2 regions of the Rhodoferax potami genome follow, and region 2 is predicted to be linked to the other one. Evidence: predicted binding sites of a transcription regulator. Region 2 holds the regulator's gene; the other holds the start of a gene.
The links. The regulator FNR, encoded in region 2, switches genes on or off when oxygen is low (the NO sensors DNR and NnrR bind a similar motif). The targets are predictions, from matches to a motif close to TTGATNNNNATCAA.
Positions count from the first base shown of each region.

Region 1: the regulator FNR is predicted to act here: its motif matches at 9,806-9,819, upstream of RAE19_RS03820 (universal stress protein).

Region 1 covers NZ_JAVBIK010000001.1:794,700-810,725, reverse strand. Annotated here, with positions in the region: gene RAE19_RS03870 (hypothetical protein) at 1-283, shown strand, start outside; gene RAE19_RS03865 (tRNA dihydrouridine synthase) at 388-1,338, shown strand; gene RAE19_RS03860 (NUDIX hydrolase) at 1,412-2,266, opposite strand; gene RAE19_RS03855 (SDR family oxidoreductase) at 2,386-3,297, shown strand; gene RAE19_RS03850 (diguanylate cyclase domain-containing protein) at 3,319-4,551, opposite strand; gene gshA (glutamate--cysteine ligase) at 4,709-6,250, shown strand; gene RAE19_RS03840 (hypothetical protein) at 6,247-6,819, opposite strand; gene ylqF (ribosome biogenesis GTPase YlqF) at 6,990-8,003, shown strand; gene RAE19_RS03830 (SOS response-associated peptidase) at 8,072-8,803, shown strand; gene RAE19_RS03825 (hypothetical protein) at 8,826-9,728, opposite strand; gene RAE19_RS03820 (universal stress protein) at 9,875-10,312, shown strand; gene RAE19_RS03815 (zinc-dependent peptidase) at 10,411-11,250, shown strand; gene RAE19_RS03810 (YitT family protein) at 11,323-11,997, shown strand; gene RAE19_RS03805 (DsbC family protein) at 12,001-12,645, opposite strand; gene RAE19_RS03800 (GGDEF domain-containing protein) at 13,116-14,678, shown strand; gene RAE19_RS03795 (DUF6172 family protein) at 14,889-15,215, opposite strand; gene RAE19_RS03790 (3'-5' exonuclease) at 15,303-15,908, shown strand; gene RAE19_RS03785 (DUF938 domain-containing protein) at 15,905-16,026, opposite strand, start outside.
Region 2 covers NZ_JAVBIK010000001.1:3,408,169-3,424,194, forward strand. Annotated here, with positions in the region: gene RAE19_RS16415 (response regulator) at 1-46, shown strand, start outside; gene RAE19_RS16420 (HD domain-containing phosphohydrolase) at 62-1,123, shown strand; gene RAE19_RS16425 (universal stress protein) at 1,186-1,629, opposite strand; gene RAE19_RS16430 (heavy metal translocating P-type ATPase) at 1,736-4,111, shown strand; gene ccoS (cbb3-type cytochrome oxidase assembly protein CcoS) at 4,111-4,248, shown strand; gene ccoN (cytochrome-c oxidase, cbb3-type subunit I) at 4,349-5,782, shown strand; gene ccoO (cytochrome-c oxidase, cbb3-type subunit II) at 5,795-6,421, shown strand; gene RAE19_RS16450 (cbb3-type cytochrome oxidase subunit 3) at 6,432-6,575, shown strand; gene ccoP (cytochrome-c oxidase, cbb3-type subunit III) at 6,594-7,505, shown strand; gene ccoG (cytochrome c oxidase accessory protein CcoG) at 7,533-9,002, shown strand; gene RAE19_RS16465 (FixH family protein) at 9,015-9,296, shown strand; gene RAE19_RS16470 (hypothetical protein) at 9,319-9,555, shown strand; gene fnr (fumarate/nitrate reduction transcriptional regulator Fnr) at 9,571-10,290, opposite strand; gene hemN (oxygen-independent coproporphyrinogen III oxidase) at 10,487-11,887, shown strand; gene RAE19_RS16485 (sulfite exporter TauE/SafE family protein) at 11,897-12,580, shown strand; gene RAE19_RS16490 (GGDEF domain-containing protein) at 12,644-13,723, shown strand; gene dusA (tRNA dihydrouridine(20/20a) synthase DusA) at 13,764-14,783, shown strand; gene RAE19_RS16500 (DUF1269 domain-containing protein) at 14,800-15,321, opposite strand; gene RAE19_RS16505 (BON domain-containing protein) at 15,331-15,984, opposite strand.

The sequences.
Region 1 (16,026 bases), 2.6 Mb from region 2:
TGTGGAGCTGGAATTTCCCAAAGACAAATCGGGCTCGCCCGCCAAGTTTGTGCACTCGCATTACTTTCGCGCCCAGACGGACCGCACGCAACTGCGGTTCACCTCGGGCGATTTCACCTATGAGCTGTTTGACGAATACGAGCAGGGCGCCAAGCCGCCTAGCGCGGTAGGTGTCCGTGTCATCCAAGAGCGCACGGGGCAGGTCACCCAGCTGGCCTGCGGCAAGGGCGTGATCGCGCATTGGAATCTGATTGACGGCGCTGTGCCCGCCAATGGCGACTAGCGCCACGCGTAGGCCCGAAATTGGAATGCGGTGACAATGCGCCCCTGATTCCCCCAGAGCCGCATCTCCCTATTCCCGTGCCCGTACGTATCTACCTCGCCCCCATGGAGGGGCTTCTCGACTTTGTGTTGCGCGACATCCTGACCCGTGTGGGCGGGGTGGAGAAGTGCGTGTCGGAGTTCATTCGCATCACGCACTCGCTGATGTCTGAGAAGGCGCTCCTTCGCACCGTGCCCGAGCTGGAGTTCGGTGCGCGCACATTTGCAGGTGTGCCGGTGTGGCCGCAGCTGCTGGGCTCAGACGCGCCCTGCATGGCCGAGAACGCAGCACGCCTGGCCGAGATGGGTTCGCCCGGCATTGACCTGAACTTCGGCTGCCCGGCCAAGGTGGTCAACCGCCATGGCGGTGGCGCCACGCTGCTGCAAGACCCCGAGATTCTTCACACCATCGTGGCCGCCGTGCGTGCGGCGGTGCCGGCCCATATTCCGGTGACGGCCAAGATGCGGCTGGGCTACAACGACGACAGCTTGGCCCTGGACTGCGCCCGAGCGCTGGAGGCTGGGGGCGCTGCCGAAATCGTGGTGCACGCCCGCACTAAAGCCCAGGGCTACCGCCCGCCCGCCTACTGGGACCGCGTGGCCGATGTGCGGGGTGCGGTACAGGTGCCGGTGGTAGTGAATGGCGAAATCTGGAACGTGCAAGACGCCCAAGCCGCGGTGGCGCAAAGCGGCTGCCACACGCTGATGCTGGGCCGCGGCATCGTGGCCCGCCCTGCGCTGGCCCGCAGTATTTTGGCGGCCATGGGCACCGCGCCTGACAGCATTGCTCAGCCGGGGGACGACTGGACGTGGCAAGACTTGGGCCCGCTCATGCACGCCTTCTGGCAAGTGGCCAGCACCCGCCTAGAGCAAAAGCAGCAGGCCGGTCGTGTGAAGCAGTGGCTCAACCTGCTGCGCCGCCACTACCCCGAAGCGCAGGTCGCGTTTGACGAAATGCGCACGCTGGTCAAGCCCAGCGATGTGGATGCGTGGATACGCCGGTCTATCCCGGTTTAAGAGTCAAATCGGCCTTTAGCCCAGACGGAATATGCGCGGGTAGCTATTTATTTAATAGCAGATAGCGCTGTACTTATTGCCACAAACTCTCCAGTGGGCCCTCGGGCACAAAGCGCTTGTTGCGCACCAGCATACGGGTAGGGCCGGGGAGGGCGCGCGCGGGCACCGAGTGGCGCGGGTCGCCGGGGTAGCTCAGCACGGTGGTGCCGTTTTCTTCAAAATTCTCAGGCAGCACGCAGGGGGGCAGCTGCGCCTGTGCCGCCCGGATGGCTTCGGCTGCGGTGGCGTAGCGGGCCAAGTGCCCCAGGCTCATGATCTGGGGCGGCGCCATTTCAATCTCCTGGCGGTAGTAGCGTTGCAGGGCCTCTACAGGCTTCAGCCAAATGCTGGCGGTGGTCTCGTGGTTGTCGTGGCTGGCGATCTGGTCGCCGGGTGCCATGGCCAAAAAGAAGCGGGTGTCGAAGCGCTTTTTGCTAAGGGCCGCCATGCGGGGGGTGATCCAGCGGCTCCAGGGCACCAGGGCGGTGGCATCCAGGCTGGCAGCGGGTGCGGCCAGCCATGCCTGCCAATCGGCGGGCGACACGCCGGCAGGCCGGTGGGCGGCTGCGCTCAAGAGCACGCCGGCTTCTTCAAACAACTCGCGCAGGGCGGCCACATACAGGGCGGCGGCAGTGTCGTGGTGCAACTCGGGTTCGCCTAGGCGGTGGGCCAGTGCGGTGGCCGGTTCATTCAGGGCGGCGAGGGCGGCGGGGCTGCTGTCGTGCGCGTCCAGCTTGCCGCCGGGGAACACATAGGCCTCGCCAAAGGTGTCTGAGAGGCCACTGCGCTTCATCAAAAAAACTTCAAGGCCAGCGGGCGTGTCGCGCAGCAGCACCACAGTGGATGCGTCGCGCGCAGCGCCGGAGGTGGGTTCGAGCATGTCTTGCATGGGACTGTCTTTTCTCTTTTGTTTTTTAGTGAGCAACTGCTTGAATTAAAGTACCAGCAGCTGACTACGGGCCTACGGACTTGCCCTTAGCCTGATCCAACCATTTGAGGAGACACAGCATGGCATTAGATTTCACAGGCCGCGTGGCCATCGTAACGGGCGCAGGCGGCGGCTTGGGTCGCCAACATGCGCTGGCCCTGGCCGCACGCGGCGCCAAAGTGGTGGTGAACGACCTGGGCGGCGCGCGCGATGGCTCCGGTGGCTCGCTCTCCGCGGCTGAGTCGGTCGTGGCCGAGATCCGCGCGGCGGGTGGTGAGGCAATCGCTAACGGCGCATCGGTCACAGACTTCGAGGCCGTGCAGGCCATGGTGCAGCAGGCCATAGACGCTTGGGGCCGGGTGGATATTCTGGTGAACAACGCCGGCATCCTGCGCGACAAGAGCTTTGCCAAGATGGAGATTGCCGACTTCCGCACCGTGGTGGATGTGCACCTGATGGGCGCAGTGCATTGCTGCAAGGCCGTGTGGCCGCACATGACCGAGCAAAAGTACGGCCGCATTCTCATGACGACCTCCAGCTCCGGCCTGTATGGCAACTTCGGCCAAAGTAACTATGGCGCGGCCAAGTTGGCGCTGGTGGGCCTGATGCAAACGCTGGCGCTGGAAGGCGCCAAAAACAACATCCACGTCAACAGCCTGGCGCCCACGGCTGCCACCCGCATGACCGAAGGCCTGATGCCGCCGCAAGTGCTGGCCGCCCTCAAGCCCGAAGCGGTGGTGCCCGCCATGCTGGTACTGGTGTCCGAAGACGCGCCCACCCGCACCACGCTGTGCGCCGGTGCCGGCAGTGTGGAAGCTGCACACATCACCCTCACGCAAGGCGCGTGGATCGGGCTGGATGCGCAAGCGCCTGAAACACTGGCCGCTAACCTGCGCCAAGTGCTGGCCCGCGCGGGCGACATGGTGCCGGAGAGTGGCGCTGCGCAAGGCAGCCAAGAGGTGACCCGCGCTCTGTCTCACCTGGCCGGTTAACAGCCGGCCGGTCCGCGGGCATTAGCTCAGCGGGCTGGCGGCGGTCAGGGTTGCAGAGGCGGTGGACGCGGCCTCGCGCGGCGACTCCGATTGCACCTGGGCCAAGGCGCGCTGCTCGGTGTCGTCGAGCACTTGCTGTGCGGACGAGCTGCCAGGCACCCAGTGCGAAACGCCCAAGCCAAACACCGGCTGAAAGTGGTGCCCGCCCGCTTGCGGATCGCTCAGGAGCAGGCGGCTTGACACCAGTGCCTTGAGCCTGAACATCATGCGGTCTACCTCTTGGGGCCGGTTGGCATGGGTAATCACCATCACAAAGCAGCGCGGGTGGTACAGGCCCACCACATAGCGGAAGCCCACCGCCCTGCGCACGCGGGCTGCCACGGCGGTCAGTATCTGCTGGTCAATGGCGTGTCCGGCCGACTCGCTCATGGAATACAAATTCCGCAAATGCAGCGCCACCACCGCACAGCCCACGCCCGCGCGCTCAGCCCGCCACAGGGCATCGTCTACCTTAGTGAGCAACACCGAGCCGGTGGGCAGGCCTGTGGCCCGGTCAAAACCCACGGTGTCGCTGGCACGCCGCTTAAGCCGGCTGTTGGCTTGGTTGCGCCGCATGGACAAGCGGATGCCCATCAAGAAGTGCACCAGCGCGCACAGTGCAATCACGGCTTTGCCACCGACCGGAATCGCCGTAGGCCACAGCGCGCAGGTGTAGAGGCCGACCACCATCACTGCCAGAAAGCCGCAAGCCACCGCCATCCAGCGGGCCAGGTCGTCGCCCAGCCGGTAGGCCCGCACACTGGCATGCAGTGCAAACAAGACACCGGTGGTGCTCACCACCGCAGAAATCCACAGGGGGTTGAGGCTGCCGGTGCTGATAAACCCCAGGCCAATAAGCGATTGCAAGGCGGCCACACCCACCATGGCAGCAGCGCCCCAGTTGATAGTGACGTACAGCATCCGGTCGACCAGCGCCACGCCAAGCCAGACGCCGAGGTACCACAGCACCAGCGCACCGCTGAGGGGGGCAATGATGCTCTGCACCGTTTGCAGTGTCTGGGGGGAGAGGTCGGGGAACAAGGCCAAGGGCAGCCCGCTGCCGACTACGCCGGAGCCACCGAGCACGAGCACATAAGACAAGGCGCGCCAAGCGCCCGGGTTGTTGTCGCTCAAAATTTCACCCACGGCCCCGCAGCTCAGGGTCAGCAGGCCCCCGAGCAAGCATGACCAGATGATGATTTCGGTGACACCCATGGCGCCATTATTCATGTTTGTGCCAAAGCGCAAAGCCTTGAAATGGCGGGAAACAACGTTATCTGGGCCGTAACACCCGGGGGAAACCGCTGCTCTGCACGTTTCATGCGCCTGTGGTACCTTTGCCCCCCGTTTGATTTCTGAAGGGCCTTTGGTCATGGATAACACACAAGAGGCCTTCAGCGCCCTGACTCCCGAACGGCTCCGCGGGATCCGACGCGGGCTGGAAAAAGAAAGCCTGCGCGCACTCCCCAGCGGCAGTCTGGCGATGACGCCGCACCCCTCGGCCATGGGCTCTGCCCTGACGCATCCGCACATCACGACCGACTTCAGTGAGTCGCAGGTCGAGCTCATTACCGGTGTACACGCCCAGCCTGAAGACTGCCTGCAAGAGCTCACCGATGTGCAGCGCTTTACCCTGCAGAGCATGGGCGAAGAGCGGCTGTGGGTGTCGAGCATGCCGTGTTGTTTGCCGGATGACGATGCGATTCCGCTAGGCCAATATGGCACCTCGAATGTGGGTCGCTCCAAAACCGTGTACCGCATGGGCTTGGGTAACCGCTATGGCCGGCGCATGCAAACCATCTCGGGCATTCACTACAACTGGTCGATGCCGGATGTGTCCAGCGAAGCGTATTTCGGGTTGATCCGCAATTTCCGGCGCCATGCGTTTTTGTTGTTGTATTTGTTTGGCGCCTCGCCTGCGGTGTGTTCTACCTTCGTGGCCGGCCGCCAGCACCAGCTGCAGCCCTTGAGCGAAGGCACCATGTATTTGCCCTATGCCACTTCGCTGCGCATGGGGCGGCTGGGGTACCAGAGCGACGCGCAATCGTCGCTCGCGGTGAGCTACAACAGCCTGGAGGGCTACGGCCACTCATTGCAAGGCGCGTTGACCCAGGCTTACCCGGCCTACGAGGCCATTGGCGTGCAAGGCCCTGACGGGGCCTACCGCCAGCTCGGGACCAGCCTGCTGCAAATCGAGAACGAGTTTTACGGCACCATCCGCCCCAAGCGGGTCACTTTCCCTGGCGAGCGGCCGCTGCACGCGCTGCGCGAGCGCGGTGTCGAATATGTGGAAGTGCGGCTGATGGACCTCGATCCCTTTGAGCTGGTGGGTATCAACAGCAGCACCATGCGCTTTATTGATGTGTTTTTGCTGCACAGTCTGGGCACCACCAGCCCGGACGATTCGCCTGCCGAGATCACAGCGCTGGCGCGCAACCAACAAGACGTCGCTGAGCGAGGCCGCCAACCCGGTTTGCTATTGCAGCGCGACGGACAGCCGGTGACGCTGGTCGATTGGGGGCGCGATCTCTTGGCCCAGATGCAGCCTTTTGCACAGGCGCTGGATGCGGCCCATGGCAACACGCTGTACACCGCTGCATTGCAAGCGGCCACAGTAGGGTTGGATCAGCCGGATACCTTGCCATCCGCCCGGGTACTGCAGGCAATGCAAAAAGACCATGGGGGTTCGTTCGCGGCCTTCGTGTTGGCGCAGAGCAACCGCACACGGGATGCCATGCTGGCGCAGGCCTTGCCTGCTGCGCAGCAGGCCCTCTTTGAGCAAGAGTCCGCGGTGTCGTGGAGCGACCAGCGCGCCATCGAGGCGGCAGACACCATGCCGTTTGATGTCTACCTCAAAGAGTTTTTGGCACCCCACCGCTTGTTGGCAGGGCGCCGCAGCACAGCAGCGGCTTAAACCGCGACTGCTGCTTCCATAGCAGCGGCGGCTTTGCGCACGCGGGGAGCGGCCTTGCGCACTGCCTTTTTCACCACACGCTTGGCGCCTGCAGCCTTGGCTTTGACTTTTGAGCCTGCCAGGCGGATCGCCAGGTCGCTGCTCTTGGCTTCCAGCTTGGCGGCCACTTTGTTCGCAGCCACCACAGCAGGCACTGCGGCGTTGGCGACGGTGCCCAGTGTGCTCAGGCCGGTGGTTTGTTCAAAACGGGTGGCGTTCACTGCCACTTGTTCCAGGCTCTTGCCGGCCAGCTCGACGGCTTTGTCTACGGCAGCGTCTGCACCGTCAGTAGTAAACGTCACGCCTTGCACGTAGTAGCCGGTGAGCTTTTTCTGGGCGTTGAGGGCGTTGCGGCGAACTTCGCCGCTGATGCGTTTGCCGGCTTTTTGCACAGAGGCAGACCAGGTTTTTTCAACGTAGCTGGCGGCGCGGGCATTGCCGACGCGGTAGGCATTGATCACGTTTTTGGCGGTGTTGCCGTAGGTGGTGATCAGGTCGTTGGTGGCGAGGGTAAGGGTGGTCGTGCGCATGTGCAGCTCCTGCAAAGTGAAATCGTGAGGGAATACTTGGATTCTCAAGATCCCCCCTAGTGAAGGCACCTTAAATACCGTCTGTTTCCTAGGGGCGGCTGTCTAAGCGGCGCGCGGCGGCCACATACGGGACAATGCAGGGTTTAGCGACAGGCAGAAAGACACACGGCATGGCAATTCAGTGGTTCCCGGGGCATATGCACCTGACCCGCAAGGCGATTCAAGAGCGCATCAAAGAGATCGATGTGGTGATTGAACTGCTGGACTCCCGCTTGCCCGGCTCCAGCGCCAACCCCATGCTCGCCGAGCTCACCGCAGGCAAGCCCGCGCTCAAAGTGCTCAACAAACAAGACCTGGCCGACCCCGAGCGCACCGCACTCTGGCTGGCGCATTACAACGCCATGCCTGGCGTGCGCGCCCTCCCGCTCGATGCGAGCATGACCACCCCCGCCAAAGCGCTGGTGGCTGCCTGCCACGAGCTGGCCCCTAATCGGGGCGGCATGGCCAAGCCGATGCGAGTGCTGATTTGCGGCATTCCCAACGTGGGCAAGTCCACGCTGATCAACACTCTTAAGGGCAAGCGCGCCGCCAAAACTGGCGACGAGGCCGGCGTCACCAAGATCGAGCAGCGCATCACGATTGCGGACGACTTTTACCTCTATGACACGCCGGGTGTGCTGTGGCCCCGCATCATCGTGGCCAAGAGCGGCTACAACCTCGCGGCCAGCGGCGCCATCGGCAAAAACGCATTCGATGAAGAAGAAGTGGCCCTCGAGCTGCTGGACTACCTTCGCCAGCACTATCCCGCCACACTGGAGGCGCGCTACAAGCTCACTGGTGTGGCCGGGCAAACCGACGAGCAGTTGCTGGACGCCATTGGGCGCAAGCGTGGTGCTTTGCAGTCGGGCGGGCGCATCAACCTCAACAAAGCCGCCGAGATCGTGATCCACGACTTCCGCAGCGCGGTGCTAGGCCGTATCACCCTGGAGACGCCGGAGCAATTTGCCCAGTGGCTGGCCGAGGGCAAGCAGATCGACGCCGAGCGCCAGATGAAGAAGGACGCCATCGAAATGGCCCGTCTTATCCGCCTCAAGAAGGTCAAGCGCCCGGCGCAGCCCCGCCATAGCGACGAGCGGGAGGCCGCTGCCGGCCAAGGTGCTGCACCAGAGCCTGAGGCCGAATAAGAGTCAAATAAGCATGTAGCGCACGATATACCTGCGCTAGTAGCTATGATTTTTATAGCATTCGCCTGATGTGCACCAACTTCATTCCCTCGGCCCGGACTGACTTTTTAGACAAGCGCCTGGGCACAGTGGCCCCGGCCGCACCCGGCTGGCCGGCAGAAACCTACCCGGGCTATAACGCCCCAGTGGTGGTGCGCAGCTCCGGTGGGGCCGCGGTGCAGCTGGCGCAGTTCGGGATGGTGCCGCCCTGGAGCAAAGATGCCCGCCACGCCCGTGAGTTGGCCCGCGGCACTTACAACGCCCGCAGCGAGACGGTGGCTATCAAGCCCAGTTTTCGCCATGCCTGGGCGGCCCGCCAGTGGGCGCTGGTGCCGATGGAATGCTTTTTTGAACCCTGCTGGGAGGATGCGGCCACCCAAGGCGGCCGGGCAACCCGCTGGCGGATTGCCATGCACGACCAAGAGCCGTTTGCGGTAGCCGGCCTGTGGGAGCGTTGGACCGACAAAGCCAGTGGCGAGCAGGCCGACAGCTTTACCTTGCTCACAGTCAATGCCGATGGCCACCCGGTGATGGGGCGGATGCACCGCCCCGGGGATGAAAAGCGCATGCCGGTGATCGTACCCGCTGCGCATTACGCCGATTGGCTGCATGCCAGCCCGCAGCAGGCGATGGCGTTCATGACGCGTTTTCCCGCTGAGCAAATGCATGCTGAGCCGGCCCCGGTGCCGCGTGCGGCGCCTACGGCTGCGCGCAACGCCAAACCCCAGACCCCTCCGCCAGAAAACTTGTCATTGTTTTAGGCGGTGGTGGCTGTGGCCGGGCTCAGCGGAGCTCGGTCTCCAGGGTGTCCCACAACTCTTTGTCTGCCAAAGGCGTTTCGGGCGAGAGCGTGGGGTTGGAGATGCGGATCACCCGCCGGCCTGAGAGACTCAGGTCCGCGAGGATGCTTTTCTTGAAGACCAGATAGCGCTTTTGGAACTTGCCATTGCGCATCAACAGCTTCAAGCCTTCCTCGACCCGCTGGGCCAGCTTTTCACCTTCAGGCGAGCGGGCGAAGAAAAAGTAGCGGGGCAGGGGGTAGTAGAGCAGCAGTTTTCTTTCCACCGCGAGGTCGGGATAGCTGCCGATGTTGGAAGCCAGCTCCGCGCTGATTTCGTTCACTCCGCGCGAGAACAGGTCATACCGCCCCGCGCTCAGCATGGGGAACAGGCTCTCATAGGTCGGGGCGGTAACCACCTCCAGGCCGGCGTTGCGCAGGATGTCCACATCGATCCAGTTCGCAGCCTGCCCGATGGTGAACTGCCGCAACTCGCTGGTGCTGCGAATGCCGCTGAAGGCGGGTTGATTGACTTCCTTGATCAAAAACAGGCGGTAGCCTGTCAGGCCCTTGTCCAGGGGCAAGCGGATGGGCAAGAGCTTGCGCTCACGTTCCTGGCTGGTGGTGCGCGCCATAACGGAAATATCTTGGCTGTTGCTCAGCTGCATTTCCGCGCGCGCAGGCGTCATCACTTTGGGGGCTGGCTGCATCTGGAACGGTCCCCACTTGGGGCGTGTTTCTTCCAGGGCGAGCTGCAATACATCCCAGTAAAACTGCATGCGCACATCCGAGCCGCTCTCGGGGGGCGGATAGGTGTATTGCATGGGCGATGTTGCCCCAGCTGCAGGCTGCAGCCACACGGTGAGTGATATGCCAACGACGGCTAGTGCTTTGAAGAGTCGCAGCATTTCTACGCTCCTTGTATTTGAAGAACAGTGTAGCGCGCCCATGTGACAGACCATGTAAGCCGGGCCAGCGCCTCTGTGTGACGCAGATCAAGACCGGCCGCGCCGCCTTCCCGCACAGTAAGGGCATCGATTCACAGGAGGCTCCCATGTTCAAACACATTCTTTTGGCAACCGACGGCTCTGCGTCTTCAGAGCATGCGTCCCGCTTGGCGGTGGATTTGGCCCGCACCCACGGCGCCAAGCTCACCGCTTTGTATGTGGCGGACCCGTACCCCTATATCGGTATTGGCGAGCTCAATCCGGCTGGCCTGCAAGCCTATGCGGCGGCCGGCCAGCAGCTCGCCGCCCAAGCCCATGCGCATGTGGATGCCCTGTGCCGTGAGGGGTCTGTGGTGGCGCTCGATGTCCGCTTAGTGGAAGATGTCACCGCCGTGAGCGGTATCGTGCAAACGGCAGAGACGCTGGGCGTCGACCTGATCGTGATCGGCTCCAACGGGCGCTCGGGTATTGAACGCCTGGTGCTTGGCAGTGTGGCGGCCAAAGTGGTCGCCCAGAGTCCGGTGCCGGTACTGGTAGCGCGCTAACCCTGACCCCACGGCACCCCCGCATGGACGGGCGTGCTTGAAAAAGGCCGCAGGGGCTCCAGTTAACCAGCCAGTGCAACGCTGCTGACGGAGAGCTTGTGGCCTTTTTGATTTTTTGCCTTGCAGCGTTGTTGCTGCTGATCGGGCTGCTGGGGTATCCGCGTTGGATGCGCTGGCGGCGCGAGCGACTGCAACAGCAACCGTTCCCGCCCGGGTGGCGCAAACACCTGCGCAAGCGCGTTCCCATGTTTGCCCGTTTGCCGGCAGACCTGCAGCTGCAGCTCAAAAAGCACATCCAGGTTTTTGTGGCCGAAAAAACCTTTATCGGTTGCGATGGTTTGCAGGTGACTGAAGAAATGCGGGTCGTGGTCGCCGCCAATGCCTGCCTGCTGCTGCTCAACCGCACCCGCGGGCTGCCGGCGGACTACTTTGCCGGAGTGCGCCAGATACTGCTGTACCCCGCTGCCTTTGTCGTGCAGCGCAAGCACACCGATGCGGCGGGTGTGCACCACGCCGAGCAACGCTCTTTGGCGGGCGAAAGCTGGTCGGAAGGGCAGGTCATCCTGTCGTGGCAAGACGTGCTCCAAGGCGCTGCCGATGCGCACGATGGCCGCAACGTCGTGATCCATGAATTCGCCCATCAGCTGGACCAGGAAAACGGCCAGGCGATCGGCGCACCAATGCCACTGCCCGGTGATGCGGATCACCATCCCGCCCGCTGGAAGGCGGTGTTTACTGCCGCCTACGAGCGCCTGCAAGGCGAGGCCTTCATGCACGAGCAAGTGCTGCTGGACCACTATGGCGCGCAAGACCCGGCGGAGTTTTTCTCGGTCGCCACCGAAGCTTTTTTTGAGCAAGGTGCGGCCTTGCGCAGCTACGACGCTGCGCTCTATCGCGAGTTGCAGGGTTACTTCAAGGTGGACCCTTCCAGCTGGTGAGCGGGTGGCCCGGTAAGCAGCGTGTCAACATACCATGGGCAGGCACGGCACAATGCTTGCTCCGTAAGGCTTATGTCGACCTCCATACCCCCCAACCCCCCAGAAAAGCCCCTGCGCGGGCCGGTTGAGCTGCCCTCCGCATTGCAGGGGGCGGTGCAGCAGCACACCTGGTTTGAGGATGCTCAGGCCATCTTTACCGGCACCTTGTTCGTGAGCCTTGCGCTGATTTTGTTCGGCCAGGCGGGGTTGCTGACCGGCGGCACTGCGGGTGCGGCATTTGTGCTGCACTACGCGACCGGTGTCAGCCTGGGCAAGCTGTTCTTTTTGATCAACCTGCCGTTTTACTGGTTTGCCTGGCAGCGCATGGGCCGCGAGTTCACCATCAAAACCTTTGTGGCCATCAGCTTTTTGTCTGCCATGGCTGAATGGTCGCCGCGCTTGTTTGCCATCGAGCGGCTGCACCCGGCCTATGCCGCGGTGTTGGGCGGGCTGCTGCTGGGCTCGGGGTGCTTGTTTCTGGCGCGGCACCGGGCCAGTTTGGGGGGCGCTACCATTGTGTCGTTGTACCTGCAACGTTCACGGGGCTGGCGCGCTGGCATGGTGCAGATGGGCATGGACTGCACCATCGTGCTACTGGCACTCACTGTGGTCGACCCGGTGCGGGTCGCCTATTCGGTGTTGGCGGCGGTGGTCATGAACCTGTTCATCGCGGTCAACCACCGCCCGGGCCGCTACGCGGTGCTGTAGCGCTTAGTTCACACCCAAAAACTCAGCCAATGCTGCCGTTTGCATGGCACCCGCATTGGCCACCACTTGGCCGGTTTTGACATTCTTGGCCACCATGTAGGGCACCGATTCGGCAGCCAGGTCATTGAACAGCACCGTGTTGGCCTTGATGATGGCTTCCACCTCCGGCGGTACTGACGCGGGCAACGGGGTACCACCACTGCCGGCGAGCAGCGAGGCCTCGTGCGCGGCCATGAACTCGGCGGGGTTGGCGGCGGTCAATATTGCAGCGCCCTGCGGAGCGCTTTTGCCGTTGATAAACGACACCGGGATCCAGACAAACTTGGCCTTGGGCAGCAACGCCTGCGACGCTGTCCACAAATGGCCGCAATGCGGGCACTGGGGGTCAAACAGCACATAAGCGGGGTTGGCCGCCATGAGTGCGCCCACGGTGAAGCCTTTGCCCTCGGCTGCAATCTTGTCGTAGGCCTGTGCAGGGCTCAGCGCCGTGGATTTGGCAGCGGGCGCTGCCGTCTCGTCTTTCTTGTCGCCGCAACCGGCCAGACCGCCCAAGCCCAGCAAGGCGGGCAGTGCCAGCAGGTGCAGGCGGCTGCGCTGGGGCGGTGTGGGCGAAGCGAGGGCGGAAGACGAGGGGGACTTGATGGTCATGTTGTTGCAGCGTGTAAAAGTTTTAGCGCGGGTAGAGTCGTGAAAAGCGGCATTGGTTCCCGCAGTGACTACTTTACAGGCAACGGTGCCAAAGCCCCTGTTTGTGCGGGTTTTGTCGGTTGTAAACAAAGTTATCCACAGAGTGGCGCACAGTTTTGAGGGGTAATTCGGGCCTACGGGGCGTCGCTTTTCACGTCTACACCGATTCACCGCAAGTGCTAACACAAAACTTTCCCTCATTGACAAAACGCCGTTTTTCTTATTCGCGAAATTTGAAATTGCCTAAAAAATAGGCATCGTGTTGCAGCCCAATGCTGGCGCGGATTTGGCGGCTTGTGCCTAGGGTTATCCACAGCGTGGCCCACACGGGAATGGGGTAAGTTTTTTTCTTGGTAGTTGTTCCGATAAGCATCCTCTGCCATAGTGCAGACAGAGGAAAACGATTAACTACAACGCGGGACGGCCATCACATGCCAAACCGGATACGTGTGCGGCGCAGTGTGTCATTGCGGCGCGCGCTGCGGATGCTGGTCATCTTCAGTGTGCTGCCTACGGTGCTGATTTGCGCTTGGCTGGCTTACAGCAACTACCGATTGCAACGGGAGGGCTTTGAGCAACAGACTGTGCTCTTAGCGCGTGCGATTCAGGCAGAGATCGAGCGGGAGCTCGCTGCCATCGAGTCCGGCCTCAAGGTCATGGCTACAGCCCCTGAGTTGGCGCGTGGCGATCTCAAGGCCTTTCATCAGCACGCTACCAACAACGTCTTGGCACCTGACATGGCGCTCAACTATGTGTTGACGGACGCCAAAGGCCTGCAAGTGCTCAACACCTTGTTCCCCTTTGGTGCAGCCTTGCCCAAAGCTGGCACACCCGCTCAGCTCCAGCAGGTGTTTGCCCAGCGCGAGACGGTGCTCACCGATCTTTTCAAGGGCGTAACGACCCAAGCGCACATCATGGCGGTCGGGGTGCCGGTCGTGGTCAATGACAAGGTCGTTTACAGCCTGAACATGGGCCTGACGCCCGATTACATCAACCGCCTTATTGCCCAGCGCCCGCTGCCAGACGGCTGGCTCATCGCGGTGCTGGACCGGAGCCGCACGATCGTGGGCCGTTCGCGCGACCCCTTGAAATTCATTGGCCAGCTGGTCGGGCTCCGAGTGCAGCAGGCTATGGACGGCAATTCATCCGGCTTTTTGGAGTCGGTGACCAAAGACAATGTGCCGGTATTCACGGGGTTCAGCACCTCAGACCGCTGGGGCTGGACAGTGGTGGCTGCAGCACCGCAGCGCAGCCTGTATGACCACCTGTTTGCCCAGCTCGCCCAGGTGCTGCTTGGCTTGGTGCTGGCCTTGGGGCTGGGGTTTTGGCTGGCGCGGCGGGCAGGGGCCAAGGTCATGTCATCGGTTCAGCAGCTCAATGACACGGCGCTCGCACTCGGGCGAGGGGAGGATGTGAGCCCGCCCAGCCTGGAGTTGCAAGAGGCCCAAGCCGTGGGCACCGCCATGCTGCAGGCGGCAGATGCCATGCGCAAGGTCAAGTTTTTCGCCCAGCACGATGCACTGACCGAGCTGCCCAACCGCTTGCTGTTTGACGAGTTGGCGCAGCGCAGCATTTTGAGCGCCATGCGGCACCACGGCGAGTTGGCGCTTTTGGCCATGGACCTCGATGGTTTCAAAAAGGTCAACGACACCCTGGGTCACTCGATTGGCGACGAGGTGCTCAAAACCGTGGCGCAGCGCATCGGCTACACCATCCGGGCGTCCGATGTCGCGGCCCGCATCGGTGGGGATGAGTTCATTGTGTTGCTCGACGGGGTGAGCCAATCAGATGCCCTGCAAACGGCCGAGCGCTTGGTGCATGCCCTGTGCCAGCCGTATTACGGTGTGAGTGTGCCCTTGGGTGTAAGCATTGGCCTTGCCATGTACCCCCACCACGGGTCGGATTTGAAATCTCTCATGCTGGGGGCGGACAGCGCCATGTACGCCGCCAAGTCTGCGGGCAAGGGGCAAACCCACACCGCTAAGCCGCAGTAACGCTCTAGCATAAAAAAACCCCGTAAAAAACGGGGTTGTCAGGCTGCCTATTTTTTAGGCGTCGTGTTGAAAGCTAAGCCTGGCGCGGATTTCGCGGCTTGTGAACACGCTTATCCACACAGCAACCCACAGGTGACTGGGGTAAGTTTTTTTCAACTTTATTTGCCCCACGCGCGGTGAATGGGCTCGCTGAGTGTGCTAGCCCCGCCCTTACTCTTCCAAAAAGTTGGCAATCGTGGCGCCTGCCGACGGGTCGCGCGGCTTGCGCACCCCGTGCTTGGCCAGAATTTCAATATAGAACTGGGTGCCGCCCTCTTTGGCAGCGGCGTCGATCAGGCCGATCAACTCGGCCGGGTGTGCTACTACGGCGGTTTGCTCGGTAGCGCCGAAGCGGCAATCAAAGTCCCAAAAATCCACGCCCACGGGCAGCGCGCGGTTGCGTTCGCGCTTCATGTATTTGCGGATTTCGTGTTTGGTGGCGTCCAACAGGCGATCGGGGTGCTTGCCTTCAACGTGGAGGGGGAATGTCTTTTTCATGGGGAAATCCTTGTGCGCCGCGCCGCTCTGTGGGCTGCGGGCAAAACTGTGAGGCCAACCAGTGGCAGGTGGGCGATGATACGCCCCATGCAACAAAACCCCCGCGAACAGCACTCCACCCCCCACAAAGATGCCATTGCCTTGCTGCCTGAATTTACCCGGCTGGGCCTGGACCGCATCACTCTTGTGAACGAGGGCGCGCAAGCCCATGCTGCCTTGGCCAATCTGCGCCAAGCCCGCGCCTGGGGCTTTGATACCGAGTCCAAACCCACCTTCAAAGTGGGCGAAGTCTCCGACGGACCCCATGTGTTGCAACTCTCCACGCCTGAGCGGGCCTGGGTGTTTCAGCTGCACGACCCCGAGTGCCGAGCGGTGGCTGCCGAGCTCATGGCGCTGCCCGGTATTGCCAAGGCCGGTTTTGGCCTGGGGGATGACCGCAAGCGCATTCTTCACAAACTGGGGGTGGAGCCGGTGGGCGTGTTGGAGCTCAATGTGGTGTTCCGCGAACGCGGCTACCGCAAAGACATGGGGGTCAAAGGTGCCGTGGCAGTGTTGTTTGGGCAGCGCTTCATCAAGAGCAAAAAGGCGGCCACCAGCAATTGGGCGGCGCCCCGGCTCACAGAGTCCCAGCTGGTCTACGCAGCCAACGACGCTTACGCCGCCATCCGGGTGTTTAACGCGCTCGGGCTTTAGGCCGCAGGGTTCGCGGGGCGGCCCCACACCAGCAACAGGTTGTTGGCGGGCAGGGCGTGGCGGGCTTGTAGCTGCAGGCCGGCTTGTGCCGCAACGGCTGCCACATCGGCCAATTGGC
Region 2 (16,026 bases):
GCAAGCCCTTCGCCAGCGTGCCGGCAGCTACGGACAGAATATTTAAGGCCATACTGTGACCATGCAGGACGTACTCATCATCGACGACACGGAAATCAACCTGATTCTTTTCAGTGCGTTGATCAAAAAGCTAGACAACTGCCGCAGCCACAACTTCGAGAGCCCCCTGCAGGCACTGGATTGGGCAGCAACCAAGCAGCCTGATTTGGTGATCGTGGATTACATGATGCCGGGCATGGACGGTTTGGAGTTCATCCAGCGCTTCCGGGCGCTGGAGGGCTGCGAGGAAGTGCCTATCCTCATGATTACCGCCAATGACCAAAAACAAGTGCGGTATCGCGCCCTGGACTCCGGCGCCAATGACTTTTTGGCCAAGCCGGTCGATAAGGTGGAGTTTCTGGCGCGCGCCAAGAACATGTTGAGTTTGAGCGCTGCGCGCCGCAAGCTCGCTGATCGCGCGGAGTGGCTGGACGCTGAGGTCAAAAAAGCCACCGCAGTGATTGTGCAACGCGAGCAAGAGACCGTATTTCGGCTGTGCAAGGCTGCGGAATACCGCGACCCCGAGACAGGAGCACACATTCTGCGAATGGCGCACTATTCCCGCTTGATTGCGAAATACCTGGGTTTGCCGGAGGCGGATCAGGATTTGATTTTGCAGGCCGCACCGATGCATGACATAGGCAAGGTAGGCATTACCGACAATATTCTCCTCAAGCCCGGGCGGCTGACGGGTCCCGAGTTCGAGATCATGAAGCAGCACGCCGAATTCGGATATGAGTTGCTGCACGGCAGTACCTCCAAGGTCCTGCAGGCGGGTGCTGAGATTGCACGCGGCCACCACGAAAAATTCGACGGGAGCGGCTACCCCCATGGCAAGAAAGGGGAGGAAATACCGCTGTTCAGCCGCATCGTGGCGGTTGCTGATGTTTTTGATGCCTTGACCTCCGAGCGTCCGTACAAAAAAGCGTGGACGCTGGAGCAAGCTGTTGATTTTTTAAATGCCGGGGCTGGTACCCATTTCGATCCGGCGTGTGTTCAAGCCTTCTTGAATGGATTCGATGAAATCCTCGAGATCCGGGACCGTTACCAGGAAGAGGAAGAGGCAGCTGGCCCGCAGATGTAGCTATACATTTGATAGCTACTCGCCCAATTATTCAATGGGCTGCAGCCTCTTTTATCTAAAAATTACTTCAAAACCAGCACCGGCACGGTGGCGTGGGTCAGCACATGCTGCGTCTCGCTCCCCAAGAGCAGCCGCTTGATGCCCTTGCGCCCGTGAGAGGCCATCACGACCAAGTCGCAGCCTTGTTTTTTGATGGTGCTGAGAATCGCGTCTGACACCACATCCGAGCGCACCACGACCGCCTTGGTTTTGATGCCGGCATCCTCTGCCGTTTTTTTGACGGCGTTCACCACCTTCTGAGCGGCATCGCTCCAGGTTTTTTCGACCTGTTTCACATCTTCGCCCACCAGGGCCATCCCGCCTTCAAAGTAGGACTGGGGGTAGCGCTGCACGACTTTGAGTGCGACCAGCTCCGCGCCGGTGAGTCCGGCCAGTTTGATCGCTGTAGCTATTGCTTTTTGAGAGAGCTTGCTGCCGTCGGTGGTGACCAGAATGCGTTGGTACATAGAGTTGCTCCTGTAGGTTCGTAGGCCTTCAGATTACGCCGCCCATTGCGGTCTGTCTTGATGTGTATCAAGGTTTATTGCGGACAGGGATCGCAGAATTCCGGCCATGCCTTCCACGCCTATTCCATTGCCTGTCGCATCCCCTTGGGAGGCGGATACCCTGAGCGTGGTGGACCATGCGGCCGAATGGAGTGCCTTCAGCCGCGAGGACCCTGCAGCCCCCGGTCACTGGGAATCCAACCTGGTGATAGAGGGCATGCACTGCGCAGCATGTGCCTTGACCATTGAAGATGCCTTGCTCAAGGTGCCGGGTGTGGAGTCGGCGCGGGTGAGTGCAGCAAACCGCCGCGCCCGCGTGCGCTGGGCGCAGGACAGGGTAGTGCCCTCCCAGTGGATGCAGGCCCTTCAGAGTGCGGGTTACCGCGCCGTCCCGGCCAACGATGTGTTTGCCGCCGAGCGCCGCAAGGCGGAGTCCCGCAAAGCCTTGTGGCAATGGCTGGTTGCCGGCCTTTGCATGATGCAGGTGATGATGTACGCGTGGCCGGCCTATCAGGCCCGCCCGGGGGATCTTGCTCTGGAGTACGAGCAGCTGTTGCGCTGGGCCTCTTGGGTTCTGTCTTTGCCAGTGGTGCTGTTTTCGTGCGGGCCCTTCTTTCGCAAGGCTTGGTCGGATGTACGCCACTTGCGGATCAGCATGGACCTGCCGGTAGCACTCGGCATGCTGATCACCTTTGCTGCCAGCACCGCGGGCACCTTTGATCCAGCAGGCATGTTCGGTCGGGAGGTGTATTTCGACTCGCTGACCATGTTTGTGTTCTTTCTTCTGACCGGGCGTTGGCTGGAGGCCCGCTTGCGCGACCGCACCGCAGGAGCGCTGGATGCATTGATGAACCGCATGCCTGACAGTGTGCTGCGACAAACCCCGGACGGCGGATGGGAGCGGGTGGCGGTGCGCCGTCTGCTGGTGGGTGACCTGATGCAGATCCGTGCTGGAGAGGCCTTTGCCGCAGATGGGGTGATCGTGCAGGGCCGCACCTGTGTGGACGAGTCTTTGCTGACGGGTGAATCCGAGGCTCTGGCCCGCAGCGTGGGCCAGTCGGTGATTGCGGGCAGCCACAACCTCGAGGGCACGGTGCAGGTGAGGGTGGTCGCATTGGGCGAGGCCACTCGCTTTGCCCAGATTCTGGCCTTGATGGAGGGCGCCTCGCTCTCCAAGCCGGGTGTCGCATTGCTGGTCGATCGTTGGGCCAGCCCTTTCTTGATCGGCGTGCTGCTGGCGGCTGGGGCTGCAGCGGTGTGGTGGTGGCCACAGAATCCGGCCCATGCGGTCATGGTGGCGGTGTCGGTTTTGATCGTGACCTGCCCGTGCGCTTTGTCCCTCGCCACCCCGGCGGCCATGCTGGCTGCCGCAGGCAACCTCGCGCGGCAGGGTTTGCTGGTGCGCAGCCTGCCCTCGCTGGAGAGCTTGGCTGCTGTTGATACGGTGGTGTTTGACAAAACCGGCACCCTCACGCGTGATGCCATGACATGTAAGGCGGTACACACCCGCCCCGGCGTGTCGCGCGAAGCCGCGTTGGCCTGCGCAGCCGGGCTGGCAGCGCATTCGCTGCATCCACTTTCCCGGGCAATTGAGCAACTTGCTGTGCAAGAAGGGGTGACTCCGGTGGCGGTGCAAGCGCCCCAGGAAATAGCCGGGCAGGGCGTGCAAGCCCATGCGCTGCCGCTCGCGGGATCGGCAGAGGGCTCCGCCGGCATCTCTGAAGGCCGTATGCGCCTGGGGTCGGCCACTTTCTGCGGTGCTGCAGCGGACGCGCCCGACGCCACTGCCCCAACCGGACCTGTCGTCCACCTGCAGGATGCGCAGGGGTGGTTAGCCAGTTTCTACTGGCAAGAAGAGTTGCGCAGTGATGCCCTGGGTGTCATTGCTGCCTTGCAAGCGCAGGGGGTGGAGGTGCATTTGCTCTCGGGCGACCGCGTTGCCGCTGCACGAGCCATGGGGCAACGTCTTGGCATCACGCACGTAGCGGGCGGCTGCTCGCCGGCGGACAAGTTGGACTATGCGCACCAGTTGCAAGGCCGCGGCCACGTGGTGGCCATGGTGGGCGATGGACTGAATGACGGCCCGGTGTTGGCGGGGGCCCATGTGTCTTTTGCATTCGGGCGGGCGGTGTCGATCACGCAGTCCCGTGCCGATTTTGTGGCACTCGGTGACCAGTTGCACAACGTGTACACCGCGCTGATGCTGGCCCGCAAAACACTCCGGGTGGTGCGGCAAAACCTGTGGTGGGCGCTTGCCTACAACGTGGCGTGCATACCGTTGGCGATCGCCGGCTATTTGCCTGCATGGCTGGCCGGTCTGGGTATGGCGGCCAGCTCTTTGCTGGTCGTGCTCAACGCCTTGCGCTTGTCATCCGGCAGCAGCCTGCAGACCTCGGGCAGCGGTGTGCTACCTGCGGTCAATTTTTCAACCCGGGGGGCGTGATGGACATTCTGTATCTATTGGTACCGCTGTCGGTGGTGCTGGTGTTTTTCATTCTGGCCGGGCTCTGGTGGGCCATAGACAGGGGGCAGTTTGAAGACATCGAGTCTGAAGGGGAGCGCATTTTGCGCGAACCCTGAAAAAGGTTCCCCGCTTTTTCTCTGCCGGTTGATGTGGGTCAACTCGCTCGAGTAAAGCCCGACAGACACTCGCTGTGAAGCAATCCAAGAAGAGGTAAATATGGCATTTCCAAATCAGCAGGCGACGGCGTACAACGATACCGTTGTGCGCCAGTTCGCCATCATGACGGTGGTCTGGGGAGTGGTCGGCATGTTGGTGGGCGTGATCATTGCCGCCCAACTCGCCTGGCCCGAACTCAACTTCGGTATCCCCTGGCTCAGCTACGGGCGGCTGCGCCCCCTGCACACCAACGCGGTGATTTTTGCGTTCGGCGGTTGCGGCTTGTTCGCCTCGGCCTACTACGTCGTGCAGCGCACCTGTCACGTGCGCATCTTCAGTGACAAGCTGGCAGCATTCACCTTCTGGGGCTGGCAGTTGGTCATCTTGGCGGCTGCACTTTCATTGCCCATGGGGTACACCTCCGGCAAGGAATACGCCGAACTGGAGTGGCCTATTGACATTCTGATCACCCTGGTCTGGGTGTCGTTTGCCGTGGTGTTTTTCGGCACCGTGGGTACCCGCAAGGTCAAGCACATTTATGTGGCCAACTGGTTCTTTGGCGCCTTCATCATTGCGGTAGCCATCCTGCACTTGGTGAACAGTGCTGCGATTCCTGCAGGCTTGATGAAGAGCTACTCGGCTTACGCCGGTGTGCAAGATGCGATGGTGCAATGGTGGTACGGCCACAATGCGGTGGGCTTCTTTTTGACGGCCGGCTTCCTGGGCATGATGTACTACTTCATCCCCAAGCAGGCGGAGCGGCCTGTCTACAGCTACCGCCTGTCGATCGTCCACTTCTGGGCGCTGATCTTCACCTACATGTGGGCGGGCCCACACCACCTGCACTACACGGCGCTGCCTGACTGGACGCAGTCGGTAGGCATGGTGTTCTCGCTGATTCTCTTGGCGCCCAGCTGGGGCGGCATGATCAACGGCATCATGACCCTATCGGGTGCTTGGCACAAGCTGCGCGACGATCCCATCCTGCGTTTCCTGATCGTGTCCCTGTCCTTCTACGGCATGTCCACCTTCGAGGGCCCAATGATGTCCATCAAGACAGTCAACGCCCTGAGCCACTACACCGATTGGACCGTGGGCCACGTGCACTCCGGCGCTTTGGGTTGGGTGGGTCTGGTGACCATGGGTTCGATGTACTACCTGATTCCCCGCCTGTTTGGCCGCAAAGAGATGTACAGCGTCAAAGCGATTGAGCTGCACTTCTGGACTGCCACGATCGGCATCGTGATCTATATCGCGGCGATGTGGATTGCCGGTGTGATGCAAGGCCTGATGTGGCGCGCCATCAACCCTGACGGCACTTTGACCTACACCTTCGTTGAGTCGGTGAAGGCGACCTATCCCTTCTATGTGCTGCGTTTGTTGGGTGGACTGCTGTACCTGGGCGGCATGTTGATCATGCTGTGGAACACCCTGATGACTGTTACTGCCGGACGCGCCAACACGGTGGCGATCCCCGCGGCAGCCCACGCTTAAAAGGAAATTTGTATGGCAAACGAAAAAAGTGCATCCCGTCTGTCGCACGAGAAGATCGAGACCAGCAACTTTCTGATGATCGTGTTGATCCTGCTGGTCTTGCTTGCAGGCGGCATGGTGGAAATTGTTCCGCTGTTCTTTCAAAAGTCGACCACGGAGCCGATCAAGGGTATCCAGCCCTACACCGCACTGCAGCTGGCCGGGCGTGATGTGTATATCCGCGAAGGTTGCTACAACTGCCACTCGCAGATGATCCGCCCCTTCCGGGCCGAGACTTTGCGCTACGGCCACTACTCGGTAGCGGGGGAGTCGGTGTACGACCACCCCTTCCAGTGGGGTAGCAAGCGTACTGGCCCGGACTTGGCTCGTGTGGGCGGCAAGTACAGCGATGAGTGGCATCGCATCCACTTGGTGAACCCGCGTGATGTGGTGCCTGAGTCCAACATGCCGGCCTACCCCTGGTTGGAGAAAAACCTGGTGGACGCGGAAAGCCTGCCATCGCACCTGCGCGCACTGCGCAAGGTGGGCGTGCCCTACACCGACGAGCAGATCGCCAAGGCGTCTGAAGAGGTCAAGGGCAAAACTGAACTCGAAGCCACGATCGCGTATTTGCAGGTCTTGGGCCTGGCGCTGAAATAAGGGGAATCACATGGATATGGATGTCAACACCCTGCGCTCCGTCACCACGGTTATCAGCTTCGTGGTCTTTATCGCGATTGTCCGTTGGGCCTGGTCGAAAAGCCGTGCCCACGACTTTCAGGACGCCGCCAATCTGCCGTTTGAGCAGGACTGAGCCTCGTAAGGAATCAAAATGAGTGACTTCACAAGCAACTTCTGGTCGGTCTATGTGACCGCCGTAACGGTCATCGGCATTGCAGCCTGCCTGTTCCTCTTGTGGTTCAGTGGCAAAGCCAAAGCCATGACCGCCCACGACAACACCACCGGCCACGTGTGGGACGGTGACCTTCGCGAGATGAACAACCCTCTGCCACGCTGGTGGGTCGGGCTGTTCGTTATTACGATCATTTTTTCTGCGGTTTACCTCGCGTTCTACCCGGGTCTGGGCGCTTCAGCCGGCAAACTTGGCTGGACCTCTAGCGGTCAGTTCCAAGCGGAAATTGCCAAGGGGGAGGCCGACATTGCGCCGATTTATGCGCGCTTTGACGCCATGTCGGCTGAGGACATCGCCAAAGACCCGCAAGCCCATGCGATTGGCGAGCGTTTGTTCATGAACAACTGCTCTCAGTGCCATGGCTCCGATGCCCGGGGTTCCAAAGGTTTTCCCAACCTGACCGATGCCGATTGGCTGCATGGTGGCTCGCCCGAGAAAATCATGGAGACGCTGAACCAGGGCCGTGTCGGCCAGATGCCTCCCATGGCGGCGGCAGTGGGTTCGGGTGATGACGTGAAAAACCTGGCCAACTACGTGTTGAGTTTGTCAGGCAGTCCGCACGATTCGGTGCGGGCCAACTTGGGCAAGTCCAAGTTCGCAGCTTGCGCGGCCTGTCACGGCTCCGACGGAAAAGGCAACCCTGCGTTGGGTGCGCCCAACCTGACCGATGACATCTGGCTCCATGGCTATGGCGAGAGCGCCATCATCAACATCGTGAACAACGGCAAGGTCAACCAAATGCCTGCACAGGTGCAGAAGCTCTCACCCGCGCAAATCAAGGTGTTGTCGTCCTATGTATGGGGCTTCTCCAACACCGGTGTGGCCAAGTAACGCTGGCTGAACCCTGAAGGATATTCCTTGAACGCACCTGCCTCTACTGCCGAGAAGAAGATCATCCCGATCGTCGCGTCACCGGACAAGGGGTCTATTGCCCCGCCACCTGGTGCCGACGAGGAGACGATTGCCCTGTACGAAGCGCATCAAAAAATCTACCCGCGCAGCGTATCGGGCTACTTCTCGAAGTGGCGGTGGGCGCTGGTGTTTCTGACCCAGCTGGTGTTTTATGGATTGCCGTGGTTGGAGTGGGGGCAGCGCCAGGCGGTGCTGTTCGATCTCGGGGCACGGCGGTTCTATATCTTCAACCTCGTGTTGTATCCGCAGGACTTTGTGTACCTCACCGGCATTCTGGTGATTTCTGCACTCTCCTTGTTTTTGTTTACGGCGGTGGCCGGGCGCTTGTGGTGCGGCTACGCCTGCCCGCAAACGGTTTACACCGAAATCTTTCTCTGGCTGGAGAAGCTGGCCGAGGGGGACCGGTCTGCCCGCATGCGGCGTGACGCGGGCCCTTGGACACTCGACAAAGTCTGGCGCAAAGCCGCCAAGCAATGCATGTGGATTGCTGTTGGCTTATGGACAGGCTTTACCTTCGTGGGCTACTTCACGCCCATCCACAGCCTGGGCATGGAGCTCTTCGCCTTGTCCATGGGCCCTTGGGAAACCTTCTGGGTACTGTTTTACAGTTTTGCCACCTATGGCAATGCCGGCTACATGCGTGAGCAGGTCTGCAAATACATGTGCCCGTATGCGCGCTTTCAGAGTGCCATGTTTGACAAAGACACCCTGATCGTGACCTATGACGAATTGCGCGGAGAACCCCGTGGCGGGCGCTCCAAGAAAGCCGATCTCTCCACCCTCAAGCTGGGCGCGTGTATCGACTGCAGCTTGTGTGTGCAGGTCTGCCCGACCGGTATTGATATCCGCAAGGGGCTGCAGTACGAGTGCATTGGCTGTGGTGCCTGTGCCGATGTGTGCGACACCGTCATGGACAAAATGGGCTACGCCCGTGGTCTGGTGAAGTACTCGACCCAGAATGCAGTGAACCAGCGCTGGAGTGGTGCCGATATATTGCGCCATGTGCTGCGCCCCCGGGTGCTGGTGTACAGCAGTGTCCTGCTGGCGGTGGTGCTGGCGATGCTGGTCAGCCTGTGGATGCGCGCGCCTTTCAAGGTGGACGTGGAGCGCGACCGCAGCACACTGGCCCGCATCGTGTCGGGCGGCCGGCTGGAGAATGTGTACCGCCTGCAGATCATGAACGCCCGGGAGACCCACCAAACCTTTGAGGTGAGCGCCGAGGGCTTGCCGGACCTGACGCTTTCCACCGATTCCAGCATGGAAGTCGGCCCGACCGAATCCCGCTGGATTGCGATTCGCGTGCAGTTGCCGTATGAAGGTGCAACTCCGGGATCGCATCCCATCCATTTCACGGTGAAATCGGCCCCTGACGCTGCCGTGGTAACCGAGAAGTCCGTATTCATAGTTCCGCGTTAAGAAAGCCACTTTATGACCAACCCGTCAAGCTCATCGACCCCCGCAGCCCCCTGGTGGAAGTTCGGCCATGTGTGGCTGGTGGTGTCCGGCCCGCTGATCGTGGTGGTGGCGAGCTTCCTGACTTTCTATCTGGCCGCCCGCGGTATGGACCCGGTCGTCGATGAAAACTATTACCAGACTGGCCTGGACATTAACAAGACCCTGGCCACCCAACCTGAAAGCCTGGCACCCGCCATGCAGGCCCGTAACCATGCAGCTACTGGCATCGTGCCAGCCGCTGCGCCTGCCCGTTGAGCGGTAGGCAAGGAGCAACGTGATGCCGAGAGCCCCATGGATGGCTGTCGTGTGGCCCGCTTTTCTGGCGGCAGGCGTGCTGGAAATCGTGGTGTTCGCATTCATCGATCCCCACGATCTGCATTGGAACGACGCGGCTTTGCCGCTGTCACGCCAAGGAATTTACACCGTGGCGTTTTTCGTGTTCTGGGGGGTGACGCTGGCTTCTAGCGCGCTCACGGCTTTGCTCGCTATGAGCGCTGCAGACGTCAACAACTAGCGAGCGTGTTATCGCTCAGTTGCAGACTTTGGGGTTGACGATGTCTTTGAGGGCATCGGTGTTCAGGATGCGCACGTGCCGTTGCTTGACTTCCACAATTCCGTCGTCCACGAACTTGGAGAAGGTGCGGCTCACGGTTTCGAGTTTCAAGCCCAAGTAACTGCCAATTTCTTCACGCGTCATCCGCAGCACCAGTTCTGACTGCGAGAAGCCGCGGGCGTGCAGGCGTTGCACCAGGTTCAGCAGAAATGCGGCGAGTCGCTCTTCGGCCCGCATGCTGCCCAAGAGGAGCATGACGCCATTTTCGCGCACGATTTCGCGGCTCATGATTTTGTGGACATGGCGCTGCAGCGAAGTCACCTCGCGCGACAGCTCTTCAATCCGGTCGAAGGGCATGACGCAGACCTCTGCGTCTTCCAGAGCCACGGCGTCGCAAGTGTGGTGGTCGTTCACGATGCCATCGAGTCCGACGACCTCTCCCGCCATTTGAAAACCGGTGACCTGGTCGCGCCCGTCTTCAGAGGCTACGCAGGTTTTGAAGAAACCGGTGCGGATGGCATAGAGGCTGGTGAACTTTTCACCGTTGCGAAACAGGGTTGCGCCGCGTTTGATTTTGCGGCGGCTTGCGACCACGTCGTCGATTTTGTCGAGTTCGGCGGGGCTCAGGCCCAAGGGCATGCACAGCTCGCGCAGGTTGCAGTTGGAGCATGCGACCTTGATGGTGTGGGTATTCAATGCCCCGGCTCCCACCGGCGTGATGGCGATAGAAGCGTGGGCGTCCTGAGACTTGGCGGTAGGCATTGCGTGTTCGAGCATGGTGTTCCCCTGATGCAAGTCAATTATGGTCCGGGTCATCCTGAAACTCCTTGATGTAAATCAAGGAGCCTGAAGGCTGTTTCGTTCACAGTCTGTGCGCTAGCTTGGAGTATTCATGAACGCAGCCCTTGGTTCCGCACCCATTTCAGAACAACTGTTGACCCGCTTTGATGTTTCCGGGCCACGTTACACCTCGTACCCGACCGCCGACCGCTTTGTAGAGGCGTTCAGCGCGGACGATTACTCCCAAGCACTATTGCAACGCCGCTCCGGTGCTGCCGCGCTGGCCTTACCTTTGTCTTTGTATGTGCACATTCCGTTTTGCGAATCGCTGTGCTACTACTGCGCCTGCAACAAAATTATCACCAAGCACCATGACAAAGCGGCCACGTATTTACGCTATTTGACACGGGAGGTGGAGTTACACACCCGGTTGATGGGTACTGGGCAGTCCGTCAGCCAGTTGCACCTCGGGGGCGGTAGCCCCACCTTTTTGAGTGACACCGAGCTGCGGGAGCTGATGGCGATGCTGCGCCGCAACTTCAGCTTTGTCGCCGGTGGTGAGTATTCCATTGAAGTAGATCCCCGGACGGTAGACGCTGCGCGCCTGGATACCCTGGCCGAACTCGGCTTCAACCGCCTGAGCTTCGGGGTGCAGGATTTTGACCCTGCGGTGCAAAAGGCCGTACACCGGGTGCAACCTGCCGATCAGGTGTTTGCCTTGGTAGAGGCGGCACGCGCACGCGGGTTTGAGTCCATCAATGTGGACCTGATTTACGGCTTGCCCCGCCAGAGCCCCGAGTCGTTTGACCGCACATTGGCTCAGGTGAACGCTTTGCGGCCGGACCGTATCGCGCTATATGCCTACGCCCATTTGCCTGAGCGCTTCAAGCCTCAGCGCCGTATTGCGACTGTGGAGTTGCCGGGTGCTGCTTCCAAGGTCTCCATGTTGGCGCATTCCTTGGCGTCTTTCATGGGGGCGGGCTATGTGTATGTGGGCATGGATCACTTTGCACTGCCGGACGATTCGTTGGCAGTGGCGAAGCGGCAAGGGCGCCTGCACCGCAACTTCCAAGGCTACAGCACCCAGCCCGACTGCGACTTGATCGCTTTGGGCGTGTCTGCCATCGGCCGCATCGGCGCTACCTACAGCCAGAACGCTAAAACGCTGGAAGAGTATTACGACTACCTGGACCAAGGCCGTTTTCCCATCGTGCGGGGAATGGCGGTTACGCGGGACGATCTGGTTCGTCGCGCAGTGATCATGGCGCTGATGTGCCAAGGCAATTTGCAGTTTGAGTCGATCAATCTTGCCTATTTGCTGGACTTCAAGAGCTACTTTGCCGCCGAGCTCGAAACCTTGCGGGGGCTGGAAGAGCAGGGACTGGTGTCCTTGGACGACACGGGAATTCAAGTCACCAGCCAGGGCTGGTTTTTTGTGCGGGCCGTGGCCATGGTGTTTGACCGTTATCTCCAGACGGACCGCACCCGTGCCCGCTTCTCCAAAATCATTTGACGCGTCCGGATGCAATCTTCTTTGGCAGTGACAGCATTGCTCATGGGCTTGGTGGGTGGGCCTCACTGCATTGCTATGTGCGGTGCGGCGTGCGCCGGCATCGGGCAGGCAGCTGGACCCCGGCGGACACCGGCCATGTTGAGCTTCCAGGCGGGCAGGGTCATTGGCTATGCCGCACTCGGTGCCTTGGCCGCAGCATCGGTGCAGGGTTTGGGTTGGCTCACCGTGCAGTCTGCTGCGCTCCGGCCAGTGTGGTCTTTGCTTCATGTGGCCGCCACTGTATTGGGGTTGGTGCTTTTGTTTTCTGGGCGTCAGCCCCTGTGGTTGCAGGCAGGGGCGCGTAGCGTCTGGGCCAGGGTGCGCAAAGTCGGGGCAGGGGGCGTGTTGGCCGCTCCCCTGGGGTTGGGGGTGGTGTGGTCCCTGTTGCCTTGCGGCTTGCTGTATTCGGCGTTGCTGCTGGCATCCCTGTCGGGCGAGCCCTTGTCCGGTGCAGCAACCATGGCACTTTTCGCCCTGGGCACCTCGCTGACCATGATGGCGGGGCCGTGGTTGTGGCTGCGCTTGGGTTTGTCCCGCATGGGCGATGGAACGTGGGGTATCCGCCTGGCCGGCGCGGCCTTGGCAGTAGCCTCAGGGTGGGCTTTGTGGATGGGATTGGTGCACAATAAAGCTCCGTGGTGCGCCACCGGCTAGCCCTGAACAACCCCGTTTTCAGGCGGCCTACTGCTTACGCAGACCCAACGAAAGTCCGCCTGCATGCTAGACCCCTCCCACTCGGAAGAGAAGCTTCGGATCGAAGACCTGCGCAGCTTCAAGATTCTGGATACCCCTGCTGAGCAGGCCTATGACGATGTGGTCAAGCTGGCCTCTTACATTTGCGACACGCCGATCGCCCTGATCTCCCTAATTGATGAAGACCGCCAGTGGTTCAAGGCCCGTGTGGGCCTGAATGCGATGGAAACGCCGCGAGGTCAGGCCTTTTGTGCCCACGCCATTCTGGATCCGGACCGGGTGATGGAGGTGCCAGACACCCAGCAGGACGCGCGCTTTGTAGACAACCCACTGGTGACTGGCGACCCGGGTATCCGGTTTTATGCCGGCGCGCCGCTGCTCACCCCTTCGGGTGCAGCACTCGGCACGGTATGCGTGATCGACAGGGTGCCCCGCAAATTGACCGAGCGCCAGTCAGAGGCCTTGCAGGCCCTCTCCCGCCAGGTGGTGCAGTTGTTGGCGTTACGCCGCGTGAATGCCGAGCTGGAGCTAGTGACCAAGGCGCAGACATTGCGCCACCAGCAACTGGAGAACCAGCAGCGTCGCATTGAAGAGCTCAACCATGACCTGCAGGAGCAGACCCTGACGGATCCCTTGACGGCTTTGAAAAACCGCCGCGCTTTTGATACCTTGTTGTCCCATGAGTTTGCGCGCTCCCTGCGCTCCAAATCGCCGCTGTGCCTGTTGATGGTGGATGCAGACCATTTCAAAGCCTACAACGATGCCTTTGGCCATGTGGCGGGCGATCAGGCCTTGATGTTCATCGCACTGGCAATCAAAAGCCAGGCGCGCGCTTATGACCACGTGGCACGCTATGGTGGCGAGGAGTTTTGCGTCATCCTGCCCGATACCCAGCTGAACGAAGCGCTGGTGGTGGCCGAACGCATCCGGGATTCGATCAAGTCCATCCACGGCCTGCGCAGGCCCATGTCTGCCAGCATTGGTGTGGCGTATTCCGAAGGCATCAGCAGCCCCAAGCGGTTGGTGGAGCTGGCGGACCGCGCCATGTACCTGGCCAAGCAGGGCGGGCGTGACCGGGTAGAGATTTTTCTGCCTCCGACCTGAGCCCGCGGCAGGGTGGGCGCGAGGCTGGGATAATCCGGCCATGCCCGCTTTAGAAAACAAGTCTGCTGTGCCGGACTCCCTGTGGCGCCTGTCCGTGGCGCCGATGATGGACTGGACTGATAGACATTGCCGCTATTTCCACCGCCTATTGAGCCGCCATGCGCTGCTGTACACCGAGATGGTGACCACGGGTGCGCTCATCCATGGGGATGTGCCGCGCCATTTGCGCTTTAACGCCGAAGAACACCCCGTCGCCTTGCAGCTGGGCGGGAGCGAGCCTGCTGATCTGGCGCGTGCTGCCAAGTTGGGCCAGGAGTGGGGTTATGACGAGATCAACATCAACTGCGGCTGCCCGTCCGAGCGGGTGCAGCGCGGCGCATTTGGCGCCTGCCTGATGAACGAAGCCCCGCTAGTGGCGGACTGCGTGAAGGCGATGGTGGATGCGGTGGATGTGCCGGTGACCGTGAAGCACCGCATCGGGATTGACAAGGAAGAAAGCTACGGCTTTGTCCGCGACTTTGTGGGTACCGTGGCCGATGCCGGTTGCACCGTGTTCATTGCCCACGCGCGCAACGCGTGGCTCAAAGGCCTGAGCCCCAAAGAGAACCGCGAAATACCGCCCCTGCGCTACGAGCTGGTGTACCAGCTCAAAAAAGACTTTCCGCACCTCACCATTGCCATCAATGGCGGCATTACCAAAACAGCCCAAGTGGCGGGACATCTGGAGCACGTAGACGGCGTGATGCTGGGGCGCGAGGCGTACCACAACCCCTGGTGGTTGGCCGAATGGGACAGCGCGTTTTACGGCGCCCCCGAGCGGGACATTACCCGCGAGATGGTGGAAGCGCAGATGGTGGACTACATGGAGCGTGAGGCCGCGCAACACGGTACCCACTGGTACAGCATTGCGCGCCACATGCTGGGTTTGCGCCACGGCTTGCCCGGTGCCCGGCGCTGGCGGCAGGTGTGGACCGATCACCGCCTCAAGCACCTTGGCGCCCGCGAGGTGATGGCCCTTGCTCATCTACCAGAGTCAAATAGGGCTCCAGCGCCCGTATAGCCTGCGGGAGGTGCTACTAATTCAGTAGCGTTTCAGCGACTTCTGTGGGTTGGGTGCCGGCCAGGATGGACTTGGCCCGCGCCACTTCGTCGTCACTGCCGTGCACCATCAGCACGTATTTGTCGGCCTTGAGGGCGGTCTCGTACACGATGACTTGGTCCTTGGGAACACCCAGCTGGCTCAAGGCGGCGCCTACTGCCGAGAGGCCCCCAACCAACACCGCGCCTTCGAGCGCGCTGATGACGACCGACACAATCGGCCCTGCCATGGCGATCATGCCCAAGGGCGGCAGCATGAAGACGGCAGGTGCCATCAAAATGCCCCACATGCTGCCCCAGAAGGCGCCGGTGCTGCCCCAGGCGCGGATCTTGTCGCCGGTGCTGTAGAAGCCCACCGGGTGCTCTTCGCTGTGGTAGCCCTTGCCGATGAGCGAGAGTTTTCTCACATCAAAGCCGAACTTCTTGAGCGTTTGAATAGCGGTCTCTGCCTCCTCGTGGGAGTTGCAGATGGACACTGAAGCGTTGGTATGGGCTTGCATGTGCTGCCCTCAGAAGGTCATGGTCATTTTGTCGACCACGCTAGTCACACCGGGCGTGCTCCAGGCGGCTTCTTTGGCGGTGTCCCGCTCGGTCCAGTTGCTGACATTGCCAGTCAGGGTGAGGGTGCTGCCGTCAATGTCGATGTTGATCTTGCCGGCGTCCGTGTGGGCGCGGCGCACCAAGGCGGCTTCGATGTCGGCTTTGGCCGCGCTGAGCTTGGTGCCGGGCTGCAAAATGATCTGGTTGGACACCCCATTCACGCCCATCAGGTAGCGCACAGCTACAGCGGCAGCCAGTTTCTGGAACTGCCATTCGGTTTGGCCTGTCAGGGTGATCCAGCCTTTTTCAACGGTGACGTTCACCTTGTTGCCCAGTGGGGTGGACATCCATTGCAGCGCGTTTTTGGCGGAGTTGGCAATGTCGCTGTCGTTGCGGATGCCACTGGAGGCCAGCTTTACATCGATTTCAACGGCCAAGGCGCGCACGCCTACTACGCGGCGCGCGGCTTTTTCGGCGTGGTATTTCTCTTGGTAAGTCATCACATGGCCGGCCAGAGTGACGACGCCATCTTTGGCTTCCACGCCGATGTTCTCAGCGTGGACCGAGGGTTCCCAGTGGAGTTCAGCCAGCACGTCTTGTTGGAGTTGGAGATCGGTTTTCATGGGTTTCCTTGGGTGGTTGGAGGAGGGGGCAAGGTCAGGGGG